DNA from 2 places in the Microbacterium sp. che218 genome. Region 1 is predicted to be linked to the other one. Evidence: predicted binding sites of a transcription regulator. Region 1 holds the regulator's gene; the other holds the start of a gene.

The links. The regulator HspR, encoded in region 1, represses chaperone genes until heat shock. The targets are predictions, from matches to a motif close to AAGTTGAGTCNNNNNGACTCAACTT.
Region 2: a site for HspR is predicted at 2,306-2,330, ahead of ABXS86_RS15005 (Hsp20/alpha crystallin family protein). Genes of this name have one in related genera too.

What each region holds. Positions count from the first base shown of each region.
Region 1 covers NZ_AP031501.1:2,400,706-2,416,035, reverse strand. Annotated here, with positions in the region: gene ABXS86_RS11445 (GlxA family transcriptional regulator) at 1-535, opposite strand, end outside; gene ABXS86_RS11440 (hypothetical protein) at 623-847, shown strand; gene ABXS86_RS11435 (glycosyltransferase) at 905-2,128, opposite strand; gene ABXS86_RS11430 (glycosyltransferase) at 2,133-3,347, opposite strand; gene ABXS86_RS11425 (ABC transporter ATP-binding protein) at 3,652-5,829, opposite strand; gene ABXS86_RS11420 (ABC transporter ATP-binding protein) at 5,826-7,553, opposite strand; gene ABXS86_RS11415 (hypothetical protein) at 7,713-8,306, shown strand; gene ABXS86_RS11410 (heat shock protein transcriptional repressor HspR) at 8,415-8,852, opposite strand; gene ABXS86_RS11405 (DnaJ C-terminal domain-containing protein) at 8,944-9,924, opposite strand; gene ABXS86_RS11400 (nucleotide exchange factor GrpE) at 9,933-10,571, opposite strand; gene dnaK (molecular chaperone DnaK) at 10,581-12,467, opposite strand; gene ABXS86_RS11390 (DEAD/DEAH box helicase) at 13,110-14,909, opposite strand; gene ABXS86_RS11385 (MFS transporter) at 15,038-15,330, shown strand, end outside.
Region 2 covers NZ_AP031501.1:3,180,674-3,196,003, forward strand. Annotated here, with positions in the region: gene ABXS86_RS14990 (ATP-dependent DNA ligase) at 1-69, opposite strand, end outside; gene ABXS86_RS14995 (helix-turn-helix transcriptional regulator) at 178-1,098, opposite strand; gene ABXS86_RS15000 (sugar ABC transporter ATPase) at 1,255-1,596, shown strand; gene ABXS86_RS15005 (Hsp20/alpha crystallin family protein) at 1,799-2,254, opposite strand; partial or broken gene ABXS86_RS15010 (manganese catalase family protein) at 2,578-2,730, shown strand; gene ABXS86_RS15015 (DUF2231 domain-containing protein) at 2,802-3,296, shown strand; gene ABXS86_RS15020 (SDR family NAD(P)-dependent oxidoreductase) at 3,350-4,240, opposite strand; gene ABXS86_RS15025 (UbiA family prenyltransferase) at 4,366-5,199, shown strand; gene ABXS86_RS15030 (FAD-dependent oxidoreductase) at 5,210-6,328, opposite strand; gene ABXS86_RS15035 (methyltransferase domain-containing protein) at 6,315-6,980, opposite strand; gene ABXS86_RS15040 (type III polyketide synthase) at 7,019-8,113, opposite strand; gene ABXS86_RS15045 (glycosyltransferase) at 8,193-9,389, opposite strand; gene ABXS86_RS15050 (hypothetical protein) at 9,588-9,788, opposite strand; gene ABXS86_RS15055 (MarR family transcriptional regulator) at 10,066-10,518, shown strand; gene ABXS86_RS15060 (hypothetical protein) at 10,573-10,914, opposite strand; gene ABXS86_RS15065 (AraC family transcriptional regulator) at 11,218-12,153, shown strand; gene ABXS86_RS15070 (SulP family inorganic anion transporter) at 12,196-13,689, opposite strand; gene ABXS86_RS15075 (MerR family transcriptional regulator) at 13,807-14,178, shown strand; gene ABXS86_RS15080 (GNAT family N-acetyltransferase) at 14,175-14,753, shown strand; gene ABXS86_RS15085 (FadR/GntR family transcriptional regulator) at 14,868-15,330, opposite strand, start outside.

The sequences.
Region 1 (15,330 bases):
GCTCGGAACCGAGCTCCTGCCGCAGCAGGTGCAGGCACGCGTCGAGGCCCGCGGCGGTGCCGGCGCTCGTGATGATGTTGCCGGACTGCACGTAGAGCACGTCGGGATCGACCTCGATCTCGGGATACATGCGCGCCATCGTGTCGGCGTAGCGCCAGTGCGTGGTGGCCCGTTTGCCGTCGAGAACTCCGGATGCCGCGATCACGAACGATCCGCTGCACACGCTCAACAGCCACGAGCCGCGGGCGTGCGCGGCGCGCACCACCTCGATCACCCGCTCGTCGACGGCCTCCCACTGCGACCGCGGGATCGGGGCCAGGACGAGGATGTCGACGCCCGCCGCCGCCTCGAGACCGTGCTCGACGTTGATCGAGAAGCCGATGTTCGACGACACGACGCCGGGGTCGGGTGCGACGATGCGGAAGTCGAAGTTCGGGATGCCGTCGTCGCTGCGGTCGAGGCCGAACGCCTCGCAGGCGAGACCGAATTCGAACGGGGCGAACCCCGGCTGGACGACGACGGCGACCGAGCGCATGCGCACCTCCGGTGTGGCAGGAATCTTACGAACTGCGTCCATCATGCCACTCGCGGGCGCAATTCCTCTAGACGTAGCTTTTCTGCCATGGCATATCTGATCGCACTCGGCATCCTGTCCCTCATCGGCATCGTCGCGACCGCGTGGGTCGTGCGAACCGACGGCTACGGCCGCATCCCCACCGATCCCTCACGCGTCTCCCCGGCGGAACGCCCCGCCCGCGCCGCAGCTCCGGTCACCTCGGAGCCCGCGGTGACGCGCGTCGTGGCATCGCCGACCACGGCCCCGCTGCGCGTCGTCCGCGCCGACTGAGCCCCGACGGCATCCGCCATCCGTCCGAGGTGCGGGCGCCGCGTGCGTCGGCGCGGGTCAGCGGCCGGCCGCGACCGCCCGCTCGTACACCTCGACCATCGCACCCGTGCGCGACGACTGACGGAAGCGCTCAGCGATCGACGGGTCCGGTACGACGGGGGTGCCGGCGGTGATGTCGGATGCCGCGCGGGCCAGCGCCTCGGCGAGGGCCGCGGTCGTGGCATCCGCCACCGTCCACGTCCCCGACCCCAGCTCGGCCGCGATGTCGGGATCGCTCACCACGGCGGGGGTTCCGAGCGAGGCCGCCTCGAAGATGGTCATCCCCTGCGTCTCGAAGCCGATCGAGGTCTGCACCACCGCATCGGCAGCGGCGAGGCGGGCGAGGGTCTCGGGGTACGACAGGCGCCCGGCGAAGGTCACGGTCGCCCGCGGCGCGGCGCGCTCGATGAGACGCTTCGCCTTCGCGAGCTCGGCACCCCCGCCGACGACCTCGACCTCGGCGTCGATGCCCGACGTCACGACCGCCTCGAGGAAGGGAAGCAGTCGCTTCTCGGGGCTCATGCGCCCGAGCCAGATGAAGCGCGGACGACCCTCCGCGCGCACGGCAGGCCCGGCGGCGAGGGCAGCGTCGAGCACGTCGTCGTCGATGCCGTTCCAGATCACGTCGACGCGCGGGGCGACACCATGGCGCTCGAGACGGCGCGCGAAGTGGCCGGAGGGAGCCGTCACCGCTCGCGACAGGCGCGCGAGCTGGTGGAGGAACGCCCACCCGTCCGTCCGTGAGCGGGCCGAAGAGGTCGGATTCTGCGCGGTATGCCCCGACGCCGCCCGCGGCAGGGCCCGGCGCGCCCAGGCGTTCAGCGCGCGCAGCACGAGGCCGGGGAACGGAGCCGTCGCCTCGATCCCCACGTCGACGCGGTTGTGCATCGTGTGCACGACGGGCAGCCCGTGCCGCGCGGCGTACCGGTGCCCGATGAAGGCCCCCCAGAAGTCGGCCTGCACGTGGACGACGTCGACCGGCAGGCGCGCGCCCATCTCGGCATCCAGGAACCGATCGGTGCGGACACCCGGCCAGGTGAGCGCGTACTCGCGATCGGGAGTGATCGCGATCGAGGGGAGGTCGAGGTACGCGGGATCGTGCGCACCCGGGCGCGGAAGACGCGGGGCGACGACGGTGACGACGTGCCCGGCGCGCTCCAGGAAACGCTTCTGCAGGCGCATCGAGACCTGCGCGCCGCCGAGCGACTCCAGGTGCTGGTCGGCGAACATGACGACGTGCACGGGCTTACTCCGGCAGGGGTCGACCGCGGTACAGCGCCTCGAAGGTGTCGAGCGTGCGGGTGATGTCGTGCACGGCGACCGCAGCGAGCGACGCCCGCTGCATGCGCGTGCGCTCATCCGGTGCGGCCGTGAGCACATCGGTCAGACGCGCGGCGAGCTCGTCGGCGTCGCCCGGCTCGAAGAGGTAGCCGTTCTCCCCGTCGTGCACGAGGTGCGGGAGCGCCACGGCATTGGCCGCGACGATCGGCAGACCGGATGCCATGGCCTCCATGGTCGCGATCGACTGCAGCTCCGCGATCGAGGCGATGGCGAACACGCTGGCACGCGAGTACAGCGCGCGAAGGTCTTCTTCGGACGCGTGGCCGTGGAACGTGACCCGCGATGCCACGCCGAGCTGCTGGGCGAGCGCCTCGAGCTTGGCGCGCTGGTCGCCGCCGCCGACGATGTCGAAGCTCGCGTCGAGGGCGGGGTCGAGCTGCGAGAGGGCCTTCAGCACGACGTCGATGTGCTTCTCGGTCGTCAAGCGGCCGACGAAGAGGATGCGGTTCGCATCGCGCGGCGTCAGGTCGGGCGAATAGTTCGAGCGATCGATGCCGCACGAGATGGGGATGACACCCGAGATGTCGATCGTCGACTCGAGGAAATCGGCGGCCTTGCGCGTCGGGGTCGTCACGGCGCGCGTCATCTTGAAGGTGCGCTCGGCGTCGGCCCACGCGAGCTTCACGAAGATGCGGTCGAGGAAGTCGGGGAGAGTGGTGAAGTCGAGGATGTTCTCGGCCATCACGTGGTTCGTCGCGACGACGGGGATGCCGCGCTTGCGCGCCTCGCGGGCGAGACCACGACCGATGATGATGTGCGACTGGATGTGCACGACGTCGGGCTTGACCTCGTCGAGCACGACGCGGGCGTAATGCTTGCCGCGCCACGGCAGCACGAACGTCAGCCAGTCGTGCGGAAGGAAGCGATAGGCCGGGAGACGGTGCATCACCATCTTCTCGCCCTCGATCACCTCGGTCGCGGTGCCGGCGTTGCCGTGCCCGACGCTCGGCGCGGAGACGTGCACGTCGTGACCGCGCGCGACGAGGCCAGCGGCGAGGCGCTCGGCGAAACGAGCGGCGCCGTTGACGTGCGGCGAGAAGGTGTCGGCACCGATGAGGATGCGCAAAGGACGATCGGCGGCGGGCGCGGGGGTGTCGGCGGGCGTCGCAGGAGTGGTCACGAGGGGTGAGGCCTATCTATGCGGCGGACGGGTCGCACGGTACGGGTGTTGCGCGGTCCACCCTACCGGAGCGGCTTTCGCACTCCCGGGGACCGTCCACAGGGTCGGCCGGCGCCGGGCGCGGCGAACCCCACGCGTCGGTGAAGGGGCGGTGCGGGCCCGCGGGCGCGGCCGGAGTCGGGCCCCAGCCACGGTTTGGGGCGGCACGCAACAGCGCGGCGCCTGCGGCACCGCGCGCCGGAGCATGACGACGCCCGCCCGGCGCGGGGCCGAGCGGGCGTGGTCCTGCCGTGCAGCGGGGCGATCAGCCCTCGCCGTCGAGGCGCCGGTCGGGCACGGGTGAGCCCTGCGCCGGGCGCGGCGGGCCGTCGACGCCCGCGGCCGCCGGAACCTCGGCCGCCGCGACCGCCATCGCCGACACCACCACGGCATCGTCGTTCGCCGGGGCGTGCTGCGGGTCGGCGGCGCGCTGCGCGTCGGCCTCGACCGCGTCGAGGTCGGATGCCGCCTGCTCGAACTGCGAGCGGTAGAGGCGGTAGTACGCGCCCTCGACCGCGATGAGTTCGTCATGCGTGCCCTTCTCGACGATGTCGCCGTGCTCCATCACGAGGATGAGGTCGGCGTCGCGGATCGTCGACAGGCGGTGCGCGATCACGAACGAGGTGCGTCCCTCGCGCAGCGCCGCCATCGCCTGCTGCAGCAGCAGCTCGGTGCGGGTGTCGACCGACGAGGTCGCCTCGTCGAGGATCAGCACCGAGGGCCGGGCGACGAATGCCCGCGCGATGGTGATCAACTGCTTCTCGCCCGCCGAGACGTTGGCGGCGTCTTCGTCGAGCACGGTGTCGTAGCCCTCGGGCAGCGAGTGCACGAACTGGTCGACGCGCGTGGCCACCGCGGCCTCGACGATCTCGTCGTCGGTCGCGCTTTCGCGCCCGTAGCGAATGTTGTCGCGGATGGACCCCGCGAACAGCCACGGGTCTTGCAGCACCATGCCGGTGCGCGAGCGCACGTCGTCGCGGCGCAGTTCGGCGATGTCCTGCCCGTCGAGCAGGATGCGCCCGCCGTCGAGCTCGTAGAACCGCATGATCAGGTTCACCAGCGTCGTCTTGCCGGCACCGGTGGGTCCCACGATCGCGACCGTCTGGCCGGGCTCGACGCGGAACGACAGGTCGGTGATGAGCGGGCGGTCGGGCGAGTACGAGAACCGCACGTTCTGGAACTCGATGACCCCGCGACCCTCGGCGTGGGTCGGGGCGTCATCGGCATCCGGCTCCTGCTCTTCGGCGTCGAGGAGCGCGAAGACCCGCTCGGCGGAGGCGGTGCCCGATTGGACCACCGCGGCCATGCCACCCAGCTGCGACAACGGCTGCGTGAACTGCTGCGAGTACTGGATGAAGGCCTGCACGTCGCCGAGGCGGATCTGGCCACCGGCCACCATGAGACCACCGAGCACGGCGATGCCGACGTACGTGAGGTTTCCGACGAACATCATGCCGGGCATGATCATGCCGGAGAGGAACTGCGCCTTGAAGCTGGCCTGGTAAAGCTCCTCGTTCTCGGCCTCGAACTTCTCGCGGGCGTCCTTCTCGCGGCCGTACACCTTGACCAGCGCGTGGCCCGAGAACGACTCCTCGACGCGGGCGTTGAGGCGGCCGACCTTCTTCCACTGCTCGCCGAAGGCCTTCTGCGACTTCGGGCCGATGACGCCGAAGATCACCGCCATGAGCGGCAGCGAGACGAGGGCGACGAGAGCGAGCTGCCACGAGATCGTGAACATCATGATGAGCACACCGACGACGGTGAGCACCGACGTGAGCGCGCTGGAGAGCGACTGCTGCATTGTCTGCGTGATGTTGTCGATGTCGTTGGTGACCCGGGAGATCAGCTCGCCGCGCTGCACCTTGTCGAAGTACGACAGCGGCAGGCGGTTGATCTTCGCCTCGACGTCTTCGCGCAGGCGCCACATGGTGCGCACCATGATGACGTTGATGACGTAGCCCTGGATCCACGACAGCAGCGACGAGCCGACGTAGATCGCGAGCACCGTCACGATCACGACGCGCAGGGCGTCGAAGTCGACGCCGGCACCGACGGAGAAGTTGCCCATCGCCCCGACGATGTTGGCGATGTCGTTCTGCCCCGCAGCGCGCAGAGCGTCGACGACCTCGGCCTGCGAGGTGCCGGCGGGGAACTGTTGCGCGAGTCCCTTCGAGACCACGCCTTCGAAGATGATGTTGGTCGCGTCTCCGAGCACGCGCGGCGCGAGCACGGCGAGCACGACGCCGATCGCGCCGAGGATCGACACGAACACGAAAGCGGCGGCGTACGGCCGAAGGAGGCCGATGAGGCGCCGGAAGCTCGGCCCGAAGTTCGAGGCCTTGCCGGGCGCGACGCTGTCCCAGCTGCCGGAGTTCAGGCGCGCCTGCTCGGCGAGCTCGAGTTCTGCGCGTTCTTCTTCGCTGAGGGCGTCTGCGGTGCTCATGCCTCGACCCCCAGCTGCGACTCGACGATCTCGCGGTAGGTGGCGCTGGTGGCCAGCAGCTCGTCGTGCGTGCCGAGGCCGGCCATGCGGCCGTCTTCGAGCACCATGATGCGGTCGGCACCCGTGATGGTCGACACGCGCTGCGCGACGACGATCTTCGTCACCTCGGGGAGTTCGCGCCAGAGGGCTTGTCGCAATCGGGCGTCGGTACTGAGGTCGAGCGCCGAGAACGAGTCGTCGAAGACCAGTACCGCCGGACGGTGCACGATGGCCCGCGCGATCGCGAGGCGCTGCCGCTGACCGCCCGAGACGTTGGTGCCGCCCTGGGCGATGCGCCCCTCGAGCCGACCCTCCATCGCCTCGACGAAGTCGCGACCCTGTGCGATCTCGAGAGCGTGCCAGAGCTCGTCGTCGGTGGCATCTTCGCGTCCGAACCGGAGGTTCGAGGCGACGGTGCCACTGAACAGGAACGGACGCTGCGGAACGAGCCCGATGCTCTTCCACAGCACGTCGAGGTCGGCCTCGCGCACGTCGACGCCGCCGACGCGCACGGCGCCCGAGGTCACGTCGAACAGTCGCGGGATGAGCGAGACGAGGGTCGTCTTGCCGGCGCCGGTCGAGCCCACGATTGCGACCGTCTCGCCGGGGCGCGCGGTGAAGCTGATGCCCGAGACGACCGGCGACTCGGCGCCCGGGTAAGCGAAGGCGACGTCGTCGAACTCGACCGCACCCGGTTCGGGCAGACGCTCGACGGGGTTCGCCGGACGCTCGAGGGTCGAGCGGCTGTCGAGCACCTCGCCGATGCGCTCGGCCGACACGGCGGCGCGAGGGATCATCACCGTCATGAAGCTGGCCATGAGCACGCCGCCGAGGATCTGCGCCACGTACTGGATGAAGGCGAACAGGGTGCCGATCTCGACCCCGCCGGCGTCGACCTGGATGCCGCCGAACCAGATGACGCCCACCACGGTGACGTTGAGCACGAGCATCGCGAGGGGGAACAGCAGCACGAACAGCGAGCCGACCTTGCGGCCGACGACGAGGATGTCGGTGTTGGCCTCGCGGAAGCGCTCTTCTTCGATGCGCTCGCGCACGAAGGCGCGCACGACGCGCACGCCGGTGAGCTGCTCGCGCATGACGCGGTTCACGCCGTCGAGCTTGGTCTGGTAGCTGCGGAACAACGGGACCATGCGCGCGATGATGAGGCCGGCGGCGATGACCAGCACGGGCACGGCCACCGCGATGAGCCAGCTGAGCCCGACGTCTTGCTGCAGCGCCATGATGATGCCGCCGATGGCCAGCAACGGGGCGCTGACGAGCATGGTGGCGCCCATCATCGCGAGCATCTGCACCTGCTGCACGTCGTTGGTGTTGCGGGTGATCAGCGACCCCGCGCCGAACTGCGACAACTCGCGCTCGGAGAAGCCGCTGACGCGCTCGAAGACGTCGAGGCGGATGTCGCGGCCGGCGGCCATCGCCGCCCGCGCGGCGAAGTACGTGGCGATCACGGATGCCACGATCTGCCCGAGCGAGATGACGAGCATGAGCCCGCCGCGCGACCAGATGAAGCCGGTGTCGCCCTGGGCGACGCCGAGGTTGATGATGTCGGCGTTCAGACGCGGCAGGTACAGCGTCGCGACCGCGGACGCGGCCTGGAAGACGAGGATGGCGACCAGCAGCCAGCGATAGCGCGCGAGATAGCGGATGAGGAGTTTGCCGAGCACGAGGCCCTCCGAGAGATCGACGCGGTCGCGATGACCGCGAACTACAGCCTGGCACCGACCTCCGACATCGGCGACCCCTCCGGCTGTGGGAGCGTTCTCTCGTCGCGAACGCGGCCGATCGGCATCCGTCTCACAGGCCCCGGATCGTAGGCTGAGCGCATGTCTCGACTGCAGGCCGACGCTCCCGCCGACCTCTGGGTGCCCGTGACCGGTTCCCTCGGATTCCGCGGACGCCGCCACCGGAAGGCGGCGATCGGAATGCTGCTCAGCCAGGCCAATCAGGCCGCCGGCGCCGCGCCCCGCCCCGGCGGCGGCGCCTTCGCGTGGATCCTGAGCCAGGCGGCGCCGCTGCTCATGCGCCGCGCGGGCGGACGCGTGCTCGTGTGGGTGTGGAAGAGCGACCCCGAACTGCTCGTCGTCATGGCGCAGCTGCAGGAGGCCACGCCCCAGTTGCGCACGGCGCGGGCGATGATGCCGATGGAGTACGACGACACCGAGTCGTTCCGCAATCCGCACCTCGGCGTCGGCGAGAAGCTCGCGATGCCCCTGCCGAGCGACCCGAAGACGCCGCCGTTCGCCACGTACACGTGGGACACCGGCTCGCATTTCGTGACCGTCACCGCCGTGTGCTCGGACCGCCAGCGCTTCGGCACGGTCATCGACGCGGTGGATGCCGTGGCACGCACGATCCGTGTGGTCGACGACCTTCAGCTGGGCGAGGCGCCGACCGTGCTGCGGATCGATCCGGCCTGACGCGAGAGACGTGGACGAGCCCGTCGGAGCGCCGCGCGCCCGCGGCATCCGGGTCCCTTCGACGAGCTCAGAGACCTCGACCCGTTCAGGGGCCTCCGCCGAGTCGGGTCAGTCGTCGTGCATGTCGCGCGGACGCCACAGCACGATGTCGGTGGCACGGCGCACGCGGGCACCGTGGCGGAGCGTGATGACCGAGCCCGTCGCCCCGGCCGCGAACACGCGGGCACCGGGGCGCGACTGACGCTCGATCGTCAGCTGGCGTTCGAGATCGCTCACGCGACGCGCCAGATCGTGCACCTGCTCCTCAAGCGCGAGCAGACGTGCGATGGCGGGGAGGCTCATGCCCTCGCCCGACAGACGCGCGACCTCGCGCAGCTGCTGCACGTGTCGGCTCGAGTAACGCCGCGAACCGCCCTGCGTGCGCGCGGGCACGACGAGGCCGAGCCTGTCGTACTGCCGCAGCGTCTGCGGGTGCATGTTCGACAGCTCGGCGGCTGCGGCGATGGCGAAGATCGGGGCGTCTTCGTCGATCTCTCTTTCGGACACGTCTTCACCTCTTCCGTCGTGCCGGGTGCGGTGCCGGGTTCTCGGCATCCTGTCGTATCGGATACCGAGAACTTCGGCGACTCGCGTGTGTTTATCGCGCCTTGGACATCAGGTCGGCGCGGGGGTTCTCTTTCGGCTCGAGCTCATGGAAACGCTCGAGGGCTTCGCGCGCCGCGTCGTCGAGGTGGGCGGGCACCGCGACCTGGACCTCGGCGAGCAGGTCGCCGGTGCCCTTCGTGGTGGAGATCCCGCGACCTTTGACGCGGAGCACGCGCCCCGACGGGGTGCCGGGGGCCACGCGCAGGCGCACGGGGTCTCCCCCGAGCGTCGGCACTTCGATCGTCGCGCCCAGTGCCGCCTCGGTGAAGGTGACGGGCACGGTGATGCGCAGGTTGAGTCCGTCGCGTGTGAAGACCGGGTGGGGACGCACGGCCACGGTCACGACGATGTCGCCGCTCTCGCCGCCGTCGGGAGATTTGCGCCCACGGCCCCTTAGCCGGATCTTCTGCCCGTCGGACACGCCGGCGGGGATCTTCACCTTGAAGGGCACGTTGTCTTCACCCGCGAGGGTGATCGTCTCTCCCTTGGCCGCCGTGACGAAGTCGATCGTCGTCCGCGCGGAGACGTCGGCGCCCTTCTGCGGGCCGCCGAATCCACGGAATCCGCCCGTCGTCTGCCCGAACCGGCCGGAACCGAAGCCCCCGCCCTGCTGGTCGAACATCGTGAAGAAGTCGTCGAAGCCGCCCTGCGGCTGCCCCCGACCCTGACCGAATCGACTGAAGACGTCGTCGAAACCGCCACCCGCCCCGGCCCCGGGAGCCGAGAAGCGCGCCCCCGAGCCCATGGCCCGGATCTGGTCGTACTCCTCGCGCTGTTCGGGGTCGTTGAGCACTGAGTAGGCCTCGCTGATCTCCTTGAACTTCGCTTCGGCCTTCGCGTCTCCCGGGTTCGAGTCGGGGTGGTACTGGCGCGCGAGCTTGCGATACGTCTTCTTCAGATCGGCAGCGCTGACGCTCTTGTCGACACCGAGGACTTTGTAGAAGTCCTTGTCGAACCAGTCCTGACTCGCCATAGCTCCCCTTAGGTCCCTGAGCCTGTCGAAGGGTCGGCCGGCACGGCGACGACGACCTTGGCCGGTCGCAGTTCGACCGAACCGAGGCGGTAGCCGACCTCGACGACCTCGAGGATCGTGGTCTCGGTCACGCCGGGAGTGGGGGCCTGGAAGATCGCCTCGTGCTGCTGCGGGTCGAACACGTCGCCCACGGCGCCGTACGACACCACACCGAGGCGCTCGGCCACGGCGCGCACCTTGTCGCCGATCGCGGAGAGGGGGCTGCCCTCGACGAGGTCGCCGTGCTTGGCGGCGCGGTCGAGGTCGTCCATGACGGGCAGCAGGCCCTTCACGGCCTCGCCCTTGGCGCGCTCGATCTCGCGCTCGCGCTGCTCCTCGGTGCGCCGACGGTAGTTGGCGTACTCGGCCTGCAGGCGCTTGAGATCGATCAGCAGCGAGGCCTCCTTGTCGGAGGAGGCTCCTTCTGCGGCCGCCTCGGGCGCCTGCTCGGCGCCGAGGATGTCGTCGATGGTCAGGCCATCGGCATCCGATTCTGAAGACTCAGGCTGGTCGCCCGACGGCGCGGGGCCGGAGGTGTTCTCCTCCGGCCCCGTCTCGTCAGGACCGGCGCCCGAGCCCGTGGGCTGTTCGTCGTCCTTGTGTGCCATGGTCTCTGCTTACTTCTTCTCGTCGGGGTTCTCGTCGTCGACGACCTCGGCGTCGATGACGTCTTCCTCGGGGTTCGGCGTCTCGCCGTTGCCGGGCTGGCCCACATTCGGGTCGCCCGCTGAGCCTGTCGAAGCGTCACCCGCGGCCTGCGAAGAGGCGTAGATGGCCTCGCCGAGCTTGCCCTGGCTGGCGTTCAGCTTGTCGAACGCGGCCTTGACCGCGTCGTCGTCGTCACCGGCGAGAGCCGTCTTGAGCGCGTCGACGTCGCCCTGCACCTCGGTCTTGACCTCGGCGGGGAGCTTGTCGTCGTTCTCCTTGATCAGCTTCTCGATCGAGTACGACAGGGTCTCGGCCTGGTTGCGGGTCTCGGCGGACTCGCGACGCTTCTTGTCGTCGGCCGCGTTCTCCTCGGCCTCGCGCACCATGCGCTCGATGTCCTCCTTGGGCAGCGACGAGCCGCCCGTGATGGTCATCGACTGCTCCTTGCCGGTGCCCTTGTCCTTCGCCGAGACGTGGACGATACCGTTCGCGTCGATGTCGAAGGTGACCTCCACCTGCGGGATTCCGCGGGGAGCCGGCGCGATGCCGGTGAGCTCGAAGGTGCCGAGCGGCTTGTTGTCGCGGGTGAACTCGCGCTCGCCCTGGAAGACCTGGATCGCGACCGACGGCTGGTTGTCGTCGGCGGTGGTGAAGGTCTCGCTGCGCTTGGTCGGGATGGCCGTGTTGCGCTCGATGAGCTTGGTCATGATGCCGCCCTTGGTCTCGATGCCGAGGCTCAGGGGGGTGACGTCGATGAGCAGGACGTCCTTGCGCTCGCCCTTGAGGACACCGGCCTGCAGGGCTGCGCCCACGGCCACGACCTCGTCGGGGTTCACGCCCTTGTTGGCGTCCTTACCGGTCTCCTTCTTGACCAGCTCGGCGACCGCGGGCATGCGGGTCGAGCCGCCGACGAGCACCACGTGGGCGATGTCGTCGACCTTCACGCCGGCCTCGCGGATGACGTCAGAGAAGGGCTTGCGGGTGCGGTCGAGGAGGTCCTTGGTGAGGTCCTCGAACTTGGCGCGCGTGAGGGTCTCGCTGAGCGAGACGGGGCCCGTGTCGGTGAGCGACAGGTACGGCAGGTTGATGCTGGTCGAGGTCGAGCTCGACAGCTCCTTCTTGGCCTGCTCGGCCGCTTCCTTCAGACGCTGCAGGGCGATCTTGTCGCCCGAGACGTCGACACCGGTCGTGTCCTTGAACTGCTTGATGAGGTAGTCGACGACGCGCTGGTCCCAGTCGTCTCCACCGAGGCGGTTGTCACCCGAGGTGGCGCGCACCTGAATGGTGGAGAAGTCGTCGTCCTTGCCCACCTCGAGCAGCGAGACGTCGAACGTTCCGCCACCGAGGTCGAAGACGAGAATGAGCTCGTCTTCCTTGCCCTTGTCGAGGCCGTAGGCGAGGGCCGCGGCGGTGGGCTCGTTGATGATGCGCAGCACGTTGAGGCCCGCGATCTCGCCGGCCTCCTTGGTGGCCTGACGCTCGGCGTCGTTGAAGTACGCGGGGACGGTGATGACGGCATCCGTCACGCTGTCACCGAGGTACTCCTCGGCGTCGCGCTTGAGCTTCTGCAGGATGCGGGCCGAGATCTCCTGCGGCGTCCACTTCTTGCCGTCGACGTCGAAGGTCCAGTTCGTGCCCATGTGACGCTTGACGCTCGAGATGGTGCGGTCGACGTTGGTCACGGCCTGACGCTTGGCGGTCTCTCCGACGAGCACCTCGCCGTCCTTCGTGTACGCGACGACCGAGGGGGTCGTCCGGAAACCCTCGGCGTTGGCGATGACCTTGGGCTCGCCACCCTCGAGCACGCTCACGACGGAGTTGGTCGTACCGAGGTCGATTCCCACTGCACGGGGCATATGTGTCTCCTTGCTTGTGAGCACGGCCGTTGCCGCACTCGGGGTTCTGGTGAAAGTCTCTGCGCGGGTTGAGCCGCGATGACTCAAGGTTATCCGACCCCCTTCGCGAGGTCAAGGTGACTTGATATGAATTGGCTCAACTTCCGGATGCCGCGTGCAAGAGTTGCGCACCACAGGGCGGATCGACGTCGTCTCGGCATCCGGATGCCATGTGTCGCGCTCGCGCGAGGTGCCGCGGTTGCGCCGTGTCCCGGTACCTCGCTTTGGGGCGGATTCCGCCGTTCGGGGCGGCATTTTCACGCCCCGAACGACAGGATCCGCCCCGAAACGAGGGACGCGGCGCCCTCCGTGGCCCCGGGGCCACGGTCCCCGCCCCGGGGCCACAAACCACGCCCCAGAAACCCCGACGGCCGGCTCGAGCACCCCGGGGCCACGAACCACGCCCCAGAAAGCCGACGACCGGCTCGAGCACTCCGGGGCGACCCCCACGGCCCCGGGGCCACGGTCCCCGCCCCGGGGCCACTTTCAACGCCCCAGCCAGGGCGCCGCGGACCGCCACACGCTCAGCGAGCCGCGCCCCCACCACGCACGACGCCCCCGCACCCGCAACGAGGTACAGGGGCGTCGAACGGATGCCGTGACTCAGTCGCGATCGCGATCGCGGCGCTGCGGCCGGTCGCTGCGCTTGGCGGAGCGGCCGCCGGCGTCGAGGCGCAGGTCGATCAGCTGGCCCGAGATCCGCGTGTCGGCGAGGCGGTCGATCGTGTCGCTCGAGAGGTCGACGGGCAGCTCGACGAGCGAGAAGTCCTGACGGATCTGGATCGCACCGAAGTCGTTGCGGCGCAGGCCACCCTCGTTGGCGAGGGCGCCGACGATCTGACGGGGCTCGACGCGCTGACGACGACCCACCGCGATGCGGTACGTCGCGAAGCGGCCGGAGGTGTCGCGGCGCGGGCCGGCGTCGCGGGATCCGCCGTCGCGCGAGCCACCGTCGCGCGAGCCACCGTCGCGCGAGCCACCGTCGCGCGAACCGCCGTCGCGGGCGGGACGCTCGCTGTCGAAGCGCTGCTGGCGGAAGGCCTCGGCCTCGAGCAGCAGCGGGGTGTCGCCCTGGGCGACCACGGCGAGAGCTGCGGCCACGTCGGCCTCGGGCACGTCGTGGTGCGCCACGTAGTGGGCGACCACGTCGCGGAACGTCGCGATCGCGGCGGTGTCTTCGAGGGCCGTGGTGATGGCGTCGTCGAAGCGCGTCAGGCGCGTGGCGTTGACGTCGTCGACGCTCGGCAGCGACATCTCGGTCAGCGGCTGGCGCGTCGCCTTCTCGATCGCGGTGAGCATGCGGCGCTCGCGCGGGGTGACGAAGCTGATCGCGTCACCGGTGCGGCCGGCGCGGCCCGTGCGGCCGATGCGGTGCACGTACGACTCGGTGTCGATGGGCAGGTCGTAGTTGACGACGTGGCTGATGCGGTCGACGTCGAGACCTCGCGCGGCCACGTCGGTGGCGACGAGGATGTCGAGCTTGCCGCTCTTGAGCTGGTTGACCGTGCGCTCGCGCTGCACCTGGGCGACGTCGCCGTTGATCGCTGCGGCGGTGTAACCGCGGGCGCGCAGCTTCTCGGCGACCGTCTCGGTCTCGTTCTTGGTGCGGGTGAAGACGATCATGCCCTCGAAGTTCTCGACCTCGAGGATGCGCGTGAGGGCGTCGATCTTCTGCTGGTACGACACAATCAGGTAGCGCTGGGTGATGTTCGTCGAGGTCGCGGTCTTGGTCTTGACCGTGATCTCTTCGGGGTTGTTCAGGTACTGCGCCGAGATGCGGCGGATCTGCGCCGGCATCGTGGCCGAGAACAGTGCGACCTGCTTCGTGGCGGGGGTGTCGGCGAGGATCGTCTCGACGTCTTCGGCGAAGCCCATCTTGAGCATCTCGTCGGCCTCGTCGAGCACGAGGTACTTCAGCTCGCTCAGGTCGAGGGTGCCCTTGTCGAGGTGGTCCATGATGCGACCGGGGGTACCGACGACGATGTCGACGCCGCGGCGCAGGGCCGACAGCTGCTGGCCGTAGCCCTGGCCGCCGTAGACCGGCAGCACCGAGACGCCCTTGATGTGCGCGGCGTACTTCTCGAACGCCTCGCACACCTGCAGCGCGAGCTCGCGGGTCGGCGCGAGCACGAGGGCCTGCGGGTTCTTGTGGCCGGTCTCCATCTGCGACAGCACGGGCAGCGCGAACGCGGCGGTCTTGCCGGTACCGGTCTGGGCGAGGCCGACGACGTCGCGGCCCTGCAGCAGCACGGGGATCGTGGCGGCCTGGATCGCGGACGGGGTCTCGTAGCCCACGTCCTTGAGGGCCTTCAGCACAGCGGCATCCAGTCCCAGATCGGCGAAGGTGAGCGATTCGGGGGTGGTCTCGGCTTCAGTGGAGTCGACGGGGGTTTCGGATGCCATGACTCCACGGTAGTCTCCTCCGCGCTCGCGCGCGGGCCGAGGTCTAGCCTGAGGGCGTGCGCCGACGATGGCGCGGCTGCCTCGCCCGCCGAACCGGGCGTTCACCGAAGGACCCTAGCGTGACCGACATGTCCTCCTCCGGCACCACCGAAGCCCCCACCACCCCTCGGCGACCGGTGATCGCCTGGGCGCTCTGGGACTGGGGTTCGGCGGCTTTCAACGCCGTGGTCACGACGTTCGTCTTCAGCACGTATCTGGCCAGTCAGCTGTTCGTCGACCCGGCGATCGTGGCGGCGGCGAACGGCGACGACAAGAACCCGGCGCTCGTGCGCGCTCTCGCCGACAACGCGACCCTCGTGGGCGTGGCGCTGATGATCGCCGGAATCGTGGTGGCCCTCGTGGCCCCGGTGCTCGGACAGCG
Region 2 (15,330 bases), 780 kb from region 1:
CTGCAGATGCGCGAGAAGGCGGTCCTCGAACTCGTTGCGAACGCCGCCCTCGTAGATGAACTTGCCCACGTGATCCTCCCGCGGGCACCGTGCCCGCTCTCCCTCACTGTGCAATCGCGGGCGGGCGAGGACGACGGATCGGCACGCCTCGCGCAACCGCGGCACCGAAGGCGTCGCCTAGAACATGCGCGCGATCTGCGCGGGGTTCCGGCCGTAGTGCTCCCGGTGGTACCGAGCGAATCGCGACGCGCTCGAGAACCCCCAGCGGCGGGCGACGTCGGCGACCGAGACGGCCGTGCCCGCCCGGAGTTCTTCGTGGGCTCCCGAGAGGCGGACCAGCCGCAGGTACTGGGTCGGCGTCATGTCGAGGGCTCGGCGGAACGCGTGCTGCAAACCGCGGGACGAGATGCCGGATGCCGCGGCGATGTCCTCGAGGGTGAGGGGTTCGCGCGCGTGCGCCTCCATGTGCGCGATGGCACGGCGCACGGTGCGTGGGGCGGCGGAACGCTGGTGCGTGCGTTGCACCGCGTCGACGTAGGGAGTGTGGAAGGTGCTCAGGGTCGCCATCAGAGCGTGCCGCTGCAGCTCGCTCGCGACGATGGGGTCGTCGTGCACGGCCGCCAGCGATCTCGAGACGTACGCGAAGCTCCGCTCCCACTGCATCGCGACGTCGCGGTCGCGAGCCGAGGGAGACAGGCGTCGCAGCACGAGCCGGTCGTCTCCCGACGCCACCCGGGCGACCTGCTCGGCGTCGCTCCGGTCGAAGAGGAAAGCCCGTACGCGGGCCGACCCCGACCAGTGGGCCTCGGTGGGCCCGTCGGCGCCGAGCCAGGGGCGGCGGGGGTCGATGGCCCGCCCGTCCGCGTCGACTCGGGCGTCGTCGCCCACAAGTCGGCACGCCATGATCTGGTCGTCCATGCGGATCGACGAGTGGACGGATGCCGCGAGCTCGTACGACACCACCGAGAATCCGGGCAGCTCGACCGAGTCCCACGAGAACGACACGCGCCGATCGTCGACGCGTTCCAGCCGCGCACTGGGCACGAATCGTCGCCACACGCGGTCGACGTCGTCGATGCCCGTCGACCGCACGCTCATGACCTGACCCATCTCACTCCTCCCGCCGCGCGTCGACGCGGCATCCGTGTTCTCGTCTGGGGTGTGCTCGTGTCAAGGGGCACGGCGTGCGACAGGGCGCCGCGTTGGATGAAGGTGTCGCGGATCTCCGCGACACCCGCGACGAAAGGACCTCCCATGAGCGACGCATCGATCGACCCCACGCCCGCGGACGCGGCCATGGCGGGCGTCCAGCCGCTGCGCGACGGCGACACCTCCATCGAGCCCGACCCTTCCCTCGACCCCGCGCAGGCGGAGTGGGACGCCACGACTGCGCTCGACGAGGGCGCTGACCCCGACGACATCAATCCGGCCACCGCGACCGGTGCCGACCCGGCCGAGATCCCGGCCGGCGACAGCGACATCCCGCTCGAGGACATCCACCCCGAGTCCACCGGTACCGACTCGCAGGGCATGGACCCGGGTGTGGTCGAACTCGGCGAAGAGGGCCAGGGCGATCTCGCCCCCGAAGACCTCTGACGCACCTCTGAATGCCCCGGGCCCGTTCGCGACGCCCGGGGCTTCGCTGTGTCCCTCGCGCACGCGGCGACGGACGGGCGGGGCACTGCGGCACTCTCCGATCGCACGGGCGCGAAGGCCAGACCCTTGACAAGCGACGCCGTCGTCGCGCGCAGGCGAGGAAGGGGCGGCCCCGCAGGACCGCCCCTCGATCGGTGCGCCGTTACTGCTCGATGAGCTGAGGCGTGCTCTCGTGCGCCTCGATGACACCGTCGCGGTCGTCGGTCGAGACGGCGATGCGGCGGGGCTTCGCCTTCTCGCTGACCGGGATCGTCACGCTCAGCACGCCGTTGCGGTACGACGCGCTGATGCCGTCGGTGTCGATGCCCTGTCCGAGGTTGAGCTGGCGGACGAACGACGCCGTCTCGCGCTCGCGCGTGATCCACTTGACGCCCTCGCCCGAGCCGAGGGTGCGCTCGGCGCGGATCGTGAGCAGCTGACCGTCGACGTCGATGTCGACCGAGCCGGGGTCGACACCGGGGAGGTCCGCCGCGAGCACGTAGTGGTCGCCGTCGCGGTAGAGGTCCATCGGCATCCGTCGCGGACCACCGCCGCGGCGGGCGTCGAGGAGCGTCGACGCGAGGCGGTCGAGGTCGCGGAAGGGGTCGTAGGTGGCCATGGTCGTTCTCCTTTTCGATCGGTCGGGACTCGGCATCCCGGATGTTCGGTGAAGTTGAGTCCACGCGGCTCAACTGCGGTCAGATTAGCACTCACCCCATGAGAGTGCCAAGACCCGGGCGCGCGATTGTGACCCACGTCGCGGCGCTTCACAACCCCCGCGCACAAACAGCGGAACCCGAAGTTTCGTAGCCCCACGCGCCACCCGGTCACTCGACCACCCCCCCCGGCGCGGTGAGGAGAGATATGTACTTCCACCGGCAAGAACTGCAGCACTACGTCACTCCCGACAAGCCCGACGCGGTCTACGCCCGCACGCTCCAGGAGGGCGTCTTCACCTACCTTCCCGAGCCTCCCGCGGGCGTGCCCATGCCCCCGCCCACGAAGCCCGATGTGCGCTTCTACGGCACGACCGAGCTGCCGAACACGGTCGAGAAGCTCGCCGGGCGCGCGCAGGACGCGCTGCACAAGGAATGAGTGGGACGGATGCGGCGACGCCGGGGCCCTCGACGGTCTCGGCGTCGCGAAGCGGAGCGAGCTTCCCCGCGATGCGAGCGGCCAAGGTGCCCCGCGCGATCGTGGCGGGGCCGTACGGGCACCCGTTCCACCCGGTGGCGGTGACCATCCCCATCGGCGCCTGGTCGTCGAGCCTGGTGTTCGACCTGCTCGGTCTGGCCGCCGACGACCCGCGCGGGTTCGCGCAGGGCTCGCGCTGGCTCATCGCCATCGGGCTCGGGGGAGCCGTGGGTGCCTCGGTGCTCGGGCTGCTCGACATGTCACGCATCCCGAAGGGCACCCCTGCTCGCCGCACGGCGCTCGCGCATCTCGTGCTGAACGTCACGGCGATGGTCCTGTTCTCGATCGGGCTGGTCGTGCGACTGCTCGACCTCGGGCGCGTGCCGGTGGTGGCGTTCCTCCTCAGCGCGATCGCCGCGGCGGGCCTGAGCGTCTCGGGCTGGCTCGGCGGCAAGCTCGCCTACCGCTGGGGCGTCCGCGTCGCCGATGAGAACACACAGCGAGAGGGCTTCGAGACGGCAGCCTGAACCTGTTCACGGGACCCCGGATGCCCTGGCATCCGGGGTCCTTCTCGGTCCGGTCAGCGAGGGCGGCGCAGGGGGATGCGCGACCAGCCCCCGCTCACCGCGCCGGGGTCGTGCTGCGGGGTGAGCACGGCTCCGGTGGTCGCTGCGGCGGGGCGACGCCGCAGCCCCAGCGCGTGCTGCAGGACGCGGATGAACCGGTCGTACACGCGCGGAGCGAAGAACTGCAGGGGGCGGGTCACGAACTGCGCGGCTCCCACCCCGACCTCGTGTCGGGGTCCGCGCGTCACCCGCACGACGGCCCGGGCGACACGGTCGGCCGACACCACCGGCGGCAGGGGGAAGGGCGTGCGCCCGGTGACGTTCGCGGCGCGCTGGTAGATCGGCGTGTCGATGCTCGCCGGGAGCACGATCTTCACCCGGATGCCGCGATGCGCGAGCATCTCCTGCCGCAGCGACCGCGTGAATCCGAGCAGTCCGTGCTTCGCGGCGACGTACGACGAGACGTACGGGCCGGCCACCTGCGAATACAGGGAGCCGACGAAGACGATCGTTCCGGTGCCGCGGGCGAGGAAGTGCGGGAGGACCGCCCGCGCCGCGCGCATGTGGCCGGTGAGGTTGGTCTCGATGACCCGGTCGCGCACGGCATCGGGGGTGTCCTGGATCGACCCGTACGAGAAGACGGATGCCGAGGCCACCCAGACGTCGATCCGCCCGAACCGTCGGAGGGCGACGTCGACGGCGCGCTGCGGTCCGTCGGCGAGGGCGAGGTCGATCGACGCGGTCTGCACCTCGGCTCCGCGGGCACGGCAATCCGTCGCGGCCGACGCGAGCGCCTCCTCGTCTCGAGCCACGAGCACGAGGCGCGCACCCGGCCGGGCGAAGCGCAGGGCGGTGGCGCGGCCGATCCCGCGGGACCCTCCGGTGACGACGACGACCTGGGGCATCGGGGACTCCTCGAGACTTCGGCGGAACGCGGTTGCCCCGGCGCTCGTGACGGTAGGCGGGAGCCGGTCGGATGCCGCGGGGGTTGACGTCCCGGCCCGCGCCACCGCGGGGTAGCGTCGGAGGTGTGACGGATGCCGCGACTCCGAGGTCGCCCCTGCGGGCCCTGTGGGGCGCGACCCACCCCGGGCCCACGCTCGTCGTGACCGTCCTCTCGCTCGCGCTGGGCGTCGCCGCAGGGCTCGAGCCGTGGCGCCTGGTGCTGCTGGTCGTCGCGGTGTTCGCGGGGCAGGTGTCGGTCGGGCTGTCGAACGACGCGATCGACGGCGCGCGCGATGCCGCGGTCGGGCGCACCGACAAGCCCATCGCCGGCGGGGCGCTCACGCCCGAGCGCGCCCTGGCCGTAGCCGTCGGAGCCCTCGTGCTCGCCGTGCTGCTCTCCGCGCCTCTGGGGGCTGCTCTCGTCGCGGCGCACGCGATCGCCCTCGCCTCGGCCTGGGCGTACAACGCGGGTGTGAAGTCGACCCCGTTCTCGATCGTGCCGTTCGTGCTGAGCTTCGGTCTCTTCCCCTCGTTCGCGACCCTCGCCGGCCCCGACCCGGAGCTCGCTGCGCCATGGGCGTCACTCGCGGGAGCCGCGCTCGGCGCCGCCGTGCACCTCACCAACGTCGTGCGCGACCTCGAGGACGATCGCCGCACCGGCGTGCGCGGGCTGCCGCACCGCCTCGGTGCCCGCTGGTCGGTGCTGATCGCCGCGGCCGGGATCGTGGTCGGAGCGCTCGCGGTGCTGCTCGGGCCGTCGGGTGGGGCGGATGCCGTCGGGACGGTGTTCTTCGCGGCCGTCGCGGTGGTCGCGGTCGTCACCGCGGTGCTCGTGCTGGTGCGGCCTCCGGGCCGTGCGGTGTTCCAGCTGACGATGCTCGCGGCGCTGCTGCTGGCCGCGCAGCTCGTCATCTCCTAGGAGCTGGTCCTCAGGTTCCGGATGCCGCGCGGTCGAGGCGCATCGCGTAGGCCCGGGTGAACAGCGCGCCGCCGGGTCCGCGCAGGGCGGTGCGGAGCGCTGCGGAACGGGCCGCGTGCGCCCAGGGGCCGGAGGCGCGGCCCAGCAGGGTGTTGAGGAAAGCGAGACGCGCGGCCTGCCGGGCCGACGCGAGGCGGTCGCGCTCCCAGCGGTCGACGCCGTCGCCGTCGCCCCCGCGCGCCCACGGGGTGAGCAGCGGGGCGAGCGTCAGGGCGTCGAGCAGTCCGAGGTTCATACCCTGACCGCCGATCGGGCTCACCTCGTGCGCGGCATCGCCGACGACGATCACCCGGCCGCGACGGAGTGCGGGAGCCACCGCGCGGCGCACGCCGAAGCTCGACGCCCCGGTGGTGTCGATCTCGACCCCCGTGCGACGCGCCACCGCCTGGTGCAGGAAGGCCGCGGCATCCGGAACCTCTTCCCGCCCGGCCCACGCGACGAGCCTCCTGCGTCCGCCGGGGAGGGGGAACGACTCGACCACGCCCTCGCGCTCGAGGTGCACGCGGGCGACCGGCCCTCCCGGCGCGGTGACGTCGGCCATGACGTAGCGATCGGGGTAGTGGTGGGTGCGCACGGCGCCGTCGCGGTAGACGAGCGAGCGTCCCGCCCATCCGGATGCCACGACCACGACCTTCGCGCGCAGGTCGTCAGCCCCCGCGACGCCGACCCGCACGCCGTCCGCCTCCTGCCGCAGCGACTCCACCGTCACGCCGCGCCGCGCGGGCGGGGCGAGGGCGGTCAGCACGTCGATCGTGTCGGACTGCGGCAGCGCCGCCACGTACGGGTGCCGCGCCCGTAGGCGATCGAAGCGGATCGCGGCGAGCAGGCGTCCGTCGGCTCGGGCCTCTCCGCGCGCGATCCTCACCGCTCGCTCGAGGATCCCGTCGGTGGCGCCCGAGGCCTCGAGCAGGGCGAGGGCGGGGGAGTGGATGCCGATCGCCCGCGTTCCTGCTCCGACCTCGGTGCGACGCTCGACGAGGGCGACGTCGACGCCCCGCGCGCGCAGGTCGGCGGCCAACGCCAGTCCCACGGGGCCGGCGCCGACCACGAGCACCTCAGTCATCGGCATCCGCCCGCCCTCGAGCCACGGCGAGCACCCGGAACGGCGCGGGGGTCTCCACCTGCCAGGGCGAGCCGAGGGCCGCGGCCAGCTCGGGCGCGCGATAGCTCCGACGGATCGAGCGCAGCCCGTCGACCCGCAGGAAGGTGCCGGCGGCGAGAGGGGCGATCCCCGCGGCGTACAGGGCGTAGGCGAGGCGTCCGCGGGCGATGTCGGCGTGCAGCACGCGACCGCGTGAGAGGGCGAGAGAGTCGTCGGCGAAGCCCCGCAGCCCGTCGGCGTCGAGATGGTGCAGCACGTGGTTCGAGATCACGAGGTCGAACCTCTCGCCCGCGGCCAGCAGGTTGTCCGACCCCTGCGCGACGAACCGCACGCCGGATCGTTCGCGCTCGCACGCGGCCTCGAGGGCGCGCGGGTCGGGATCGGCGCCGACCCACTCCACCTCGAGTCTGTCTCGTACGGCCAGCGCCGCCAGGCGCACCACGACGTCGCCGCCTCCGCACCCGAGATCGAGCACGCGCGCCGGCCGGCCGAGGGCCCGCAGCTCGGGGCGCACCCGCGTGCGGTACACGTGCCCCCATGCCGAGACGAGACGGTTCACCACGTCGAACCGTCGATACGTCGCGGCGAGGGCCCGGGGGTCGCAGTCGGGGTCGTCCATCAGCTCGGTCAGCGCGGTGTCGCGCCGGGCGAGCGTGCTCACGCGCCGGTGCGGCGCATCGTCAGCCGCGCCGCCTCCACCGTGAGCCCCGGCCCGAATGCGAGGGCGGCCACCCTGTCGCCCTCGACGCGCTCCGCGTCGGCCAGCAGGTCGCGCAGGATGAACAGCAGTGTCGCGCTCGACATGTTGCCGTGTCGACGCAGCACCTCGCGCGAGGGGGCGAGGGCGGTGGCATCCAGGCCCAGGGCGTTCTCGACGCGGTCGAGGATGCTGCGCCCGCCCGGGTGCACGGCCCACGCGTCGACGGCGGAGAGATCGCCCAGCACGTCGTCGGCGATGGCCGAGATCTCGCGCCCGATGATGCGCGGCACCTCGGGGGTCAGGGTCATCTCGAACCCCGAGTCGCCGACGGTCCAGGCCATGTCCTTCTCGCCGTCGTCGGTCACGTGGGTGGCGAAGCCGTCGAGGTCGAGGCCGTCTCGAGAGGAGTCTCCGGATGCCACGACCGCCGCTCCCGCACCGTCGGCGAACACCGAGGCGGCGACGATCTGGTCGGGGTGTGAGGAGGTCTGCCAGTGCAGGGAGCACAGCTCGCAGCATGCGACGAGCACGACCGCCGCCGGGTCGTCGCCGACGATGCGGGCGGCGAGGCGGAGGGCGGGAATCGCCGCCGCGCAACCGATGAAGCCGAGGTGATAGCGCTCGACCGTGGGCGAGAGTCCGAGGTCGCGCACGAGGTGGTAGTCGGGGCCGGGGGCGAACATGCCGGTGCACGACACCGTCACGACGTGGGTCACCTCGTCCGCCCCGTACCCCGAGCCCGACAGCGCTCGACCTGCGGCCGCGGCGAAGAGGTCGGGCGCGCGGCGGCGGTACTCGTCGTTGCGCGCTCCGGTCGGGGGCATGAGCAGGGTGTCGCCGTCGCGCACCGGGAGCCCCTCGACCTCGGTGCCCGCCAGCTGCGGCAGCACGACGTGGCGGGTGTCGATGGCGGCGGCGTCGAACGCCGCGCCGACAAGGCGCTGGCTCTTGCGGTCGAACCCGGGTTGCGCGGCGAACAGGTCGCGCAATGTCGTCTGGGAGACACGGGTATCGGGCAGGGCCGTGCCGATCGACACGATGCGGGCGGTCATGCCTCACCTTGACACGGTTTCACCCGACGGGGCGCGGATGGGGGACCGGTTGTCGTGCGCGGGTTCTCGTGCCAGCGCCTCAGGCGGCGACCAGATCCGGCAACAGCAGCCCCGCGATGGCTCCGCGGTAGTCGTCGATCATGCGTCGTCGGTCGAGGCGCCCGCGGGCGGCGACGGCCGCGGCGCGCAGGGCGGGCCGGTGGGCGAGGGCGTGGGTCCACGCCGCCACGATCGACGACTCGTCGCGGGCTGTCACGAGGCCGAACCCGTCGATCATGCGCGCGGCGTCGCCGACGTCGGTGGTGACGGGAACGGCTCCGGATGCCGCTCCCTCGACGAGGCAGAGCGGCGAGGCCTCGCCGAAGGCACTCGTGAGGGCGACGATGTCGGCGATCCGGTAGAGCTCGGGCATGTCTTCGCGCAGCCCGAGCGCGTGCAGGTTCACCGCCTCGCCCACTCCGCTCTCGGCCCGGAGGGCGCGGAAGGCGGGGTTGTCGGCCGTCATGCCCGAGCCGCACATGACGTAGTGCGCTCCGGGCGCGCGACGCGCATGCGCGGCGACGGCGCGGAGGAAGAGCCCTGGGTCCTTCATCGCGTCGAACCGCGCGGCGAGCAGCACGACGGGGGCGGAGTCGGGGATGCCAAGGCTCGCGCGGATGCGCCGACGCTGCACGCGCGTGCCGGGGCGGAAGCGTCGCGTGTCGATGCCGTTGTCGATCACCCGCGCCTCGCGGGCGGCGACACCGGCGCGCGCGTAAGCGAGCGAGGTCGATTCGGCGCACGAGATCGTGGCGGTCACGGCGCCGCTGCCCGCGGCATCCGTCAACCACTCCAGAGCGGGGCCGGAGTGCGTCGGGTCGGAGCGGTGCAGGCACGCGGCGATCGGGCGGTCGGGGAGCAGACCCGCCCGCTCCAGCGCCACGACGAGGCTGAGCGGCTGCTCCTTGAGCGAGAGCACGACATCGGCCTCGGTGAACAGGGCCGCGGCCCGAGCGAGCTCCGTCGCGGTGAACTCCTCGGGGGCGAGGGGACGATCGCCCGCGATCCGGTCGAACGTGTCGATCACGACGCCCGCGTGCTGCAGGCGGCGGAAGCGCGTGTCGTCGCGGGCGAACTGCATGGAGGCGTCGCGGCGCGCCGCGGAGGTGAGCGAGAGCACACGGTGCTGCTGAGCCCCGCCCTGCGACAGGCCGGCGACCACATCGGAGTGGAGGATGCGCGCCCCACCGGCGAAGAAGCCCTCGTAGAGCGAGAGCACACGGATGGGTCGAGTCATCGTCAGTCGCCTTCGGGGCCGGGGGTGGGGCACCGCGGACGCGGTCGTCCCATGCTGAAGGCTCGACCCCGAGTGGTGGGTTACGTCAACGAGACCATCGCATGAACGCCGGGACACGACCCGGTTCGCCCCCGTGAACGAGCCGACGCGCCGGCTCCCGGGGGAAGGAACCGACGCGTCGGGTGAAGGGGCGGTCGATCACGCCTGGGGCGCGACCTCCTTCGCCTCGCCGGCCTCGTGCGCGCGCGACCAGGGCCACCGCTTCGTCGCGGGCGTCGTCGCCGGCGGCTGGGGCGCCTCATCGATCGAGCGCGGGCCGATGCCGTTGCCCATGGCGGCGGTCATCGCGATGCTCCACACCGAGCCCGTCTGCCGTCCGCTCTGCTGTCCGTAGATCATGGTCGTTCTCCTCGCTCCGTCTCCCGACGGGGATGCCCGTCTCCCGACGGGGTCGTGACCTCAGTCCTAACCCCGCGGTGCAGGGCGCGACGCGCCCTTGACAGCGATGAAACGGTGCGCATGCCCGGCGCCTCGAGGCGCGGAGCGCGGTGTCCGGCCTCGCACCGGGCGGACGTCGGCGGCAGCCGTCCGTGCGAGCCCCCGGGAAAGCTCACGATGACGGCGCGCGGGCGCAAGCGGGCGGCGCTCTGGGTTGCAGTGAGTACGATCGTGCCTCGTGCAGACGTCTACCGGTGCTTCGACGCCCCCCTCGCCGGGGTCGGACCTGAGCCGCGCACTGCTCGCCTACGGTGAGGCTCGCCGCACGGCGGCCGCGGAAGCGCGGCGCGTCCTCTCGCTCAACGAGCTCGACGCGCGCGCGCTCATGTTCGTCGCCGAGAACCCGGGCGCCCGTCCCTCGCACGTGCGCGACCACCTGGGCATCACCTCGGCTGGCGTCACGACCCTCATCGACCGCCTCGTGCAGCGCGGCGCCGTGCGCCGCGATCTCGACGACGACGACCGCCGCGTCAACCACATCACCGCGACCGTCGATCTCGACGCCGAGCCTTGGTGCCACCTGCGCGCGTTCGACGCGGGCATCGAGAAGGCCGTCGCCGATCTCGACCCCGCAGATGCGGCCATCGCCGCGCGGGTGATCGGTCAGCTCATCGGGGCCACCGAGAACTGAGCGCCGGCGACCGTCCGGATCGCCCGCGAACCCCGCCGCCGACGAGGGGTCGGGTCAGGAGCGTGCGACGAACGCCTCGGAGCGCGCCTGCAGGAACGAGCACAGAGCGCTGAGCGTCGCGAGTTCGCCCGACAGTGCCATGACGCGTCCGGCGGGCAGCGGTGCGGCGTCTTCGCGCGGTTCGAAGGTGACGGCCCACTCCGTGGATCCCTGTTCGGGGCCGGGGGAGATGAAGAACGTCGTCGACACGCTGCGCAGCTGCGCGGCGATCAGACCCGTGTCGGAGCCGTCGTCGCCGTCCTGGGGGATCACCCGGAGGATCTCCGCGTGGTCGTACCCCATTGCGCGGAAGTCGTCGACCCAGGTCTGCAGGGTCGCCATGGTGCGGAACGGCATGCGGGTCCCTTCGGCGGGCGGGGCGCCGGGCGGCGTCACCCTCCCATTATGGCCTCGCACGGGTCATGTCTCCGCTGGCCGAGGACTACTCACGCGAATGCGCATTCTGTATTGAGTGCTTCATTTTATGGCTGATCAAGTCGAAATGCGCATGAATGCCCGCAGGAAAGATACGGTGAAAGACGGATGGGGGGCATCCGCGAAATTCGCATTCGTCGTATCGACTGCGTGGGAGCGTTCCCGCATTCACCTGCGCTATCGCGCCGGTTATCGCCGTCGATCCCGGACGAATGAGGACACTTCGTGGAGCATACGAACATCGAGACGCGAGACGCCGAGACCGTCGAGCACCTGTGGCAGACGGTCGTCCCCGGCGCACGCATCTCGCGGGCCGAGGCGATCCAGCCGGCGCTCACCTGGCACGCGGCATCCGAGCCGGGGTTCGCGTTCTGCGACTACACGATCGGCTCCACCATGCTCGTAGAATCCGACCCGCTCGACCAGGTCGTCGTCGGGCGCATCGCCGGCCCCCGGGTCTCGGCGACCTACCGCCGCGAGCGCATCGACGCCGCCGTGCCGTTCATGGTGGTCGATCGTCCCCTCGAGATCGCCTTCACGGGGAGGATCGCCGGCACCGCCGTCTCGTTCTCGCGCACCGACTTCGACGAGGCCGCGCGTCGCCTCTCGGGCGATGACACTTTGCGCGTGCGCGCTACGGGCCACGCCCCGGTGAGCGAGCAGCGCATGCGCTACTGGTCGCGCACGTGGGAGTACACGCGCGACGTGCTGCTGCGCTCGCCCGAGCGCACCCCGCTCATCGAGCAGCAGGCGCGCACCCTCATGCTCGAGGCGTCGCTGCTGGCCTTCCCGACCACCTTCACCGACGCCCTCGCGGCGGGTCGACCCTCGCGGCCGCTGCCCGCTCCCGTGCGCCGCGCCAAGGCGTACGTCGAAGCGCACGCCGCGGAGCCCGTGGTGCTCGCCGACATCGCCCAGGCGGCGCGTCTGTCGCCCCGCGGGCTGCAGTACGCCTTCCGCGCCGCGACGGGTCGCACGCCCATGCAGTACCTGCGCCGGGTGCGTCTCGACGCCGCGCGCGCCGAGCTGCGCAGCGCCGACCCGTCGGTCGACACCGTCGCCGCGATCGCAGCGCGCTGGGGCTTCTCGAACCTCGGCCGGTTCGCGGCGATGTACCGCGGCGAGTTCGGCGAGACGCCCTCCACGACGCTGCGCTCCTGACGCGGGGCGGTCGCCCGCGCCGGGTCGTTCGCCCGCGCCGGGTCAGTGCCCCGCGCCGAGCTCTCCGCTGAGGCGGTCGTGGAAGCGCGCGGCGTGGTCGTTCATGCCCACCAGCTCGACCGTGGTGCCCACGTGCGCGTACTTCGTGCGCACCGCATCGAGGGCGGCGACCGTCGAGGCGTCCCACACGTGCGAGAGCGACAGGTCGATGACCACCCGCGAGGGGTCGTCGTGGTACGCGAACTTCGTCGTGAGGTCGTTGCTCGAGGCGAAGAACAGCTCGCCCTCCACGGTGTAGCGGGCGACGTCGGCGCCGACTTCGCGCGTGACGCGGGTGAGGCTCGCGACGCGGCGGGCGAAGAGCACGGCGGCGGCGATCACGCCGACACCGACGCCGATGGCGAGGTTGTGCGTCCACACCGTCACGGCGACGGTGAGCACCATGACGATCGTCTCGCTCACCGGCATCCGGCGCAGAGTCGACGGGCGGATGCTGTGCCAGTCGAAGGTGGCGACCGAGACGACGATCATGACGGCCACGAGCACCGCCATCGGGATGATCGCGACGACGTCGCCGAACGCGAGCACGAGGATCAGCAGGAAGACGCCCGCGAGGAAGGTCGAGATGCGCGTGCGGGCCCCCGACGCCTTGACGTTGATCATCGTCTGGCCGATCATCGCGCACCCGCCCATTCCGCCGAACAGGCCCGACAGCACGTTGGCCGCGCCCTGACCGAGCGACTCGCGCGTCTTCGAGGAGGGGGTGTCGGTGATGTCGTCGACCAGGGCCGCGGTCATGAGCGACTCGAGCAGTCCGACGATGGCCATGGCGATCGCGAACGGGAAGATGATCGCGAGGGTTTCTCCCGTCAACGGGACGTTGGGCACGAGCAGCGCGGGCAGGCTCTCGGGAAGGGCGCCCTGGTCGCCGACGGTGGGCACCGAGATGCCGAAGACGACGACGGCGCCGGTCAGCAGCACGATCGCCACGAGCGGGGCGGGCACGACCTTGGTCAGGCGCGGCAGCAGGTACATGATCGCGAGTCCCGCGGCGGCGATCGGATAGACCGCCCACGGCACGCCGATCAGCTGCGGCACCTGCGCCGTGAAGATGAGGATCGCGAGGGCGTTGACGAAGCCGACCATGACGCTGCGCGGGATGTAGCGCATGAGCTTGGCCACGCCGAGCAGGCCGAGGATCACCTGCAGGATGCCGCCGAGGATCACCGTCGCGAGCAGGTAGTCGACCCCGTGCTCGCGGGCGACGGGGGCGATGACGAGGGCGATCGCGCCGGTGGCGGCCGAGATCATCGCGGGGCGTCCGCCGAGGAACGAGATGGCGACCGCCATGACGAACGACGAGAACAGGCCCAGGCGCGGGTCGACGCCGGCGATGATCGAGAACGCGATCGCCTCGGGGATGAGGGCGATGGCGACGACGAGCCCGGCCAGCACCTCGCGGGTGAGGAGGCGGGGGGAGCGAAGTGCCTGCAGGACGGTGGGCTCGGTGCGCGGGCGCGTGAGGGCAGAGGTCATGGAGAGTCTCCAGGAGGTGGGGAGGGGACCCGCGTCGGCGCGGGGAAGAATAGGGGGGTCGCGATCGCGACGGAGTGAACTCTACCGTAACGAGAGGGTTGCGGGATCGGGGAGGCCATGGTCGACGTGCGACCGATGCAGATCGGCGAGCTCGCCGAGCGGACGGGGCTGTCCATCCGCACGCTCCGCCACTACGACGAGATCGGCCTGCTGCGTCCCTCGGCCCGCAGCGAAGGCGGCTTCCGGCTGTACACCGCCGACGACGAGTCGCGCCTGCTCCTCATCCGCCGCATGAAGCCGCTCGGCTACTCCCTCGAGCAGATGGGGGAGCTGCTCTCGGTGGTCGACGGGCTCGAAGCCGATCCCTCCGACGAGGCGCTGCGCGTGCGGTTCGCCGACATCCGCGACGAGGCGCTCCAGCGGCGAGAGGACCTCCGTCGCAAGGTCGCCGCCGCAGACGAGTTCGTCGCTCAGCTGGAGGCGCGATGACCGCGCACGACATCGTCCTGGAGGGCCATGGCATCCGTCTCTCCCCGGCTCGAGCCGACGACGCGGCCGAGGCGTGGCCGCTGACCGACCCGGAGCTCTGGAGTCGCATGACCACGCCCTGGGCGGACTCGGTCGAGGCCTACGCTGCGCGCGTCGAGCAGCAGCGTGCGACGCCCGGTCTGTACGCCTTCACGGCGCGGGATGCCGAGACCGACGAGGTCCGCGGCGCCACGACGTTCTACGAGTACGTGCCCGCGCAGGGGCGGGTCGAGATCGGGACGACCTGGTACGGCCGGGCATTCCAGGGCGGTCGCACCAATCCCGCCGCGAAGATGCTGCTGCTCACCCACGCGTTCGAGGCGTGGGGTGTCAATCGCGTGGCGCTGCGGTGCGATGCCCGCAACGAGCGCAGCGCTCGCGCCATCGAGCGTCTCGGGGCCACCCGCGAGGGGCGCCTGCGACAGCACCGCATCGCTCCCGACGGCAGCGTGGCCGACACGCTGTACTTCTCGATCCTGCGCGACGAGTGGCCCACGGTGCGCGCCGGTCTCGAGGAGCGTCTGCGCGAGGCCTGATCGCGCCGAAACTGCATCTCGCCGACGAAACGGCCGCAGTCTGCAAACGGACGTGTCAGCGAGATGCAGTCTCGCGGTGATCGTGGCGTGAGGCGGGCGCGTGTGGGCGCGGGCTCAACCGGCGGCGGCCTCGGCGGCACGTCGACGGGCGAACTCGCGCGCCTCGGTGAACAGCTCGAGGTCGATCTGCACGTGTCGGCGCGCGAGCTCGGCGGCCTCGTCGGGGGTGGCCTGCACGATCGCGTCGACGATCGCGTCGTGCTCGCGGGCGGCGCGCGTCTCCATGCGGAGGTGACTTCCGCGATCGCCCCAGGGGTGCGCCGGGGCCGACAGCGAGAGGTGTCGCTCGTGCTCGAGCAGGATGTCGCGCAGCGCGGTGTTGTGCGCGGCGTCGATGATGGCGAGGTGCAGCAGGCTGTCGGCGCGCTGCTTCGGGTCGCCCGACTCCGCGGCGTGGAAGTCGTCGAGGCGGCCCCGCATCGCGGTGATGTCGGCGTCGGTGCGCCGCTCGGCGGCCAGCCGGGCGAGCGCGGAGTGCAGCATCGAGCTCGCCGTGCACGCGTCGACGAGGTCGCTC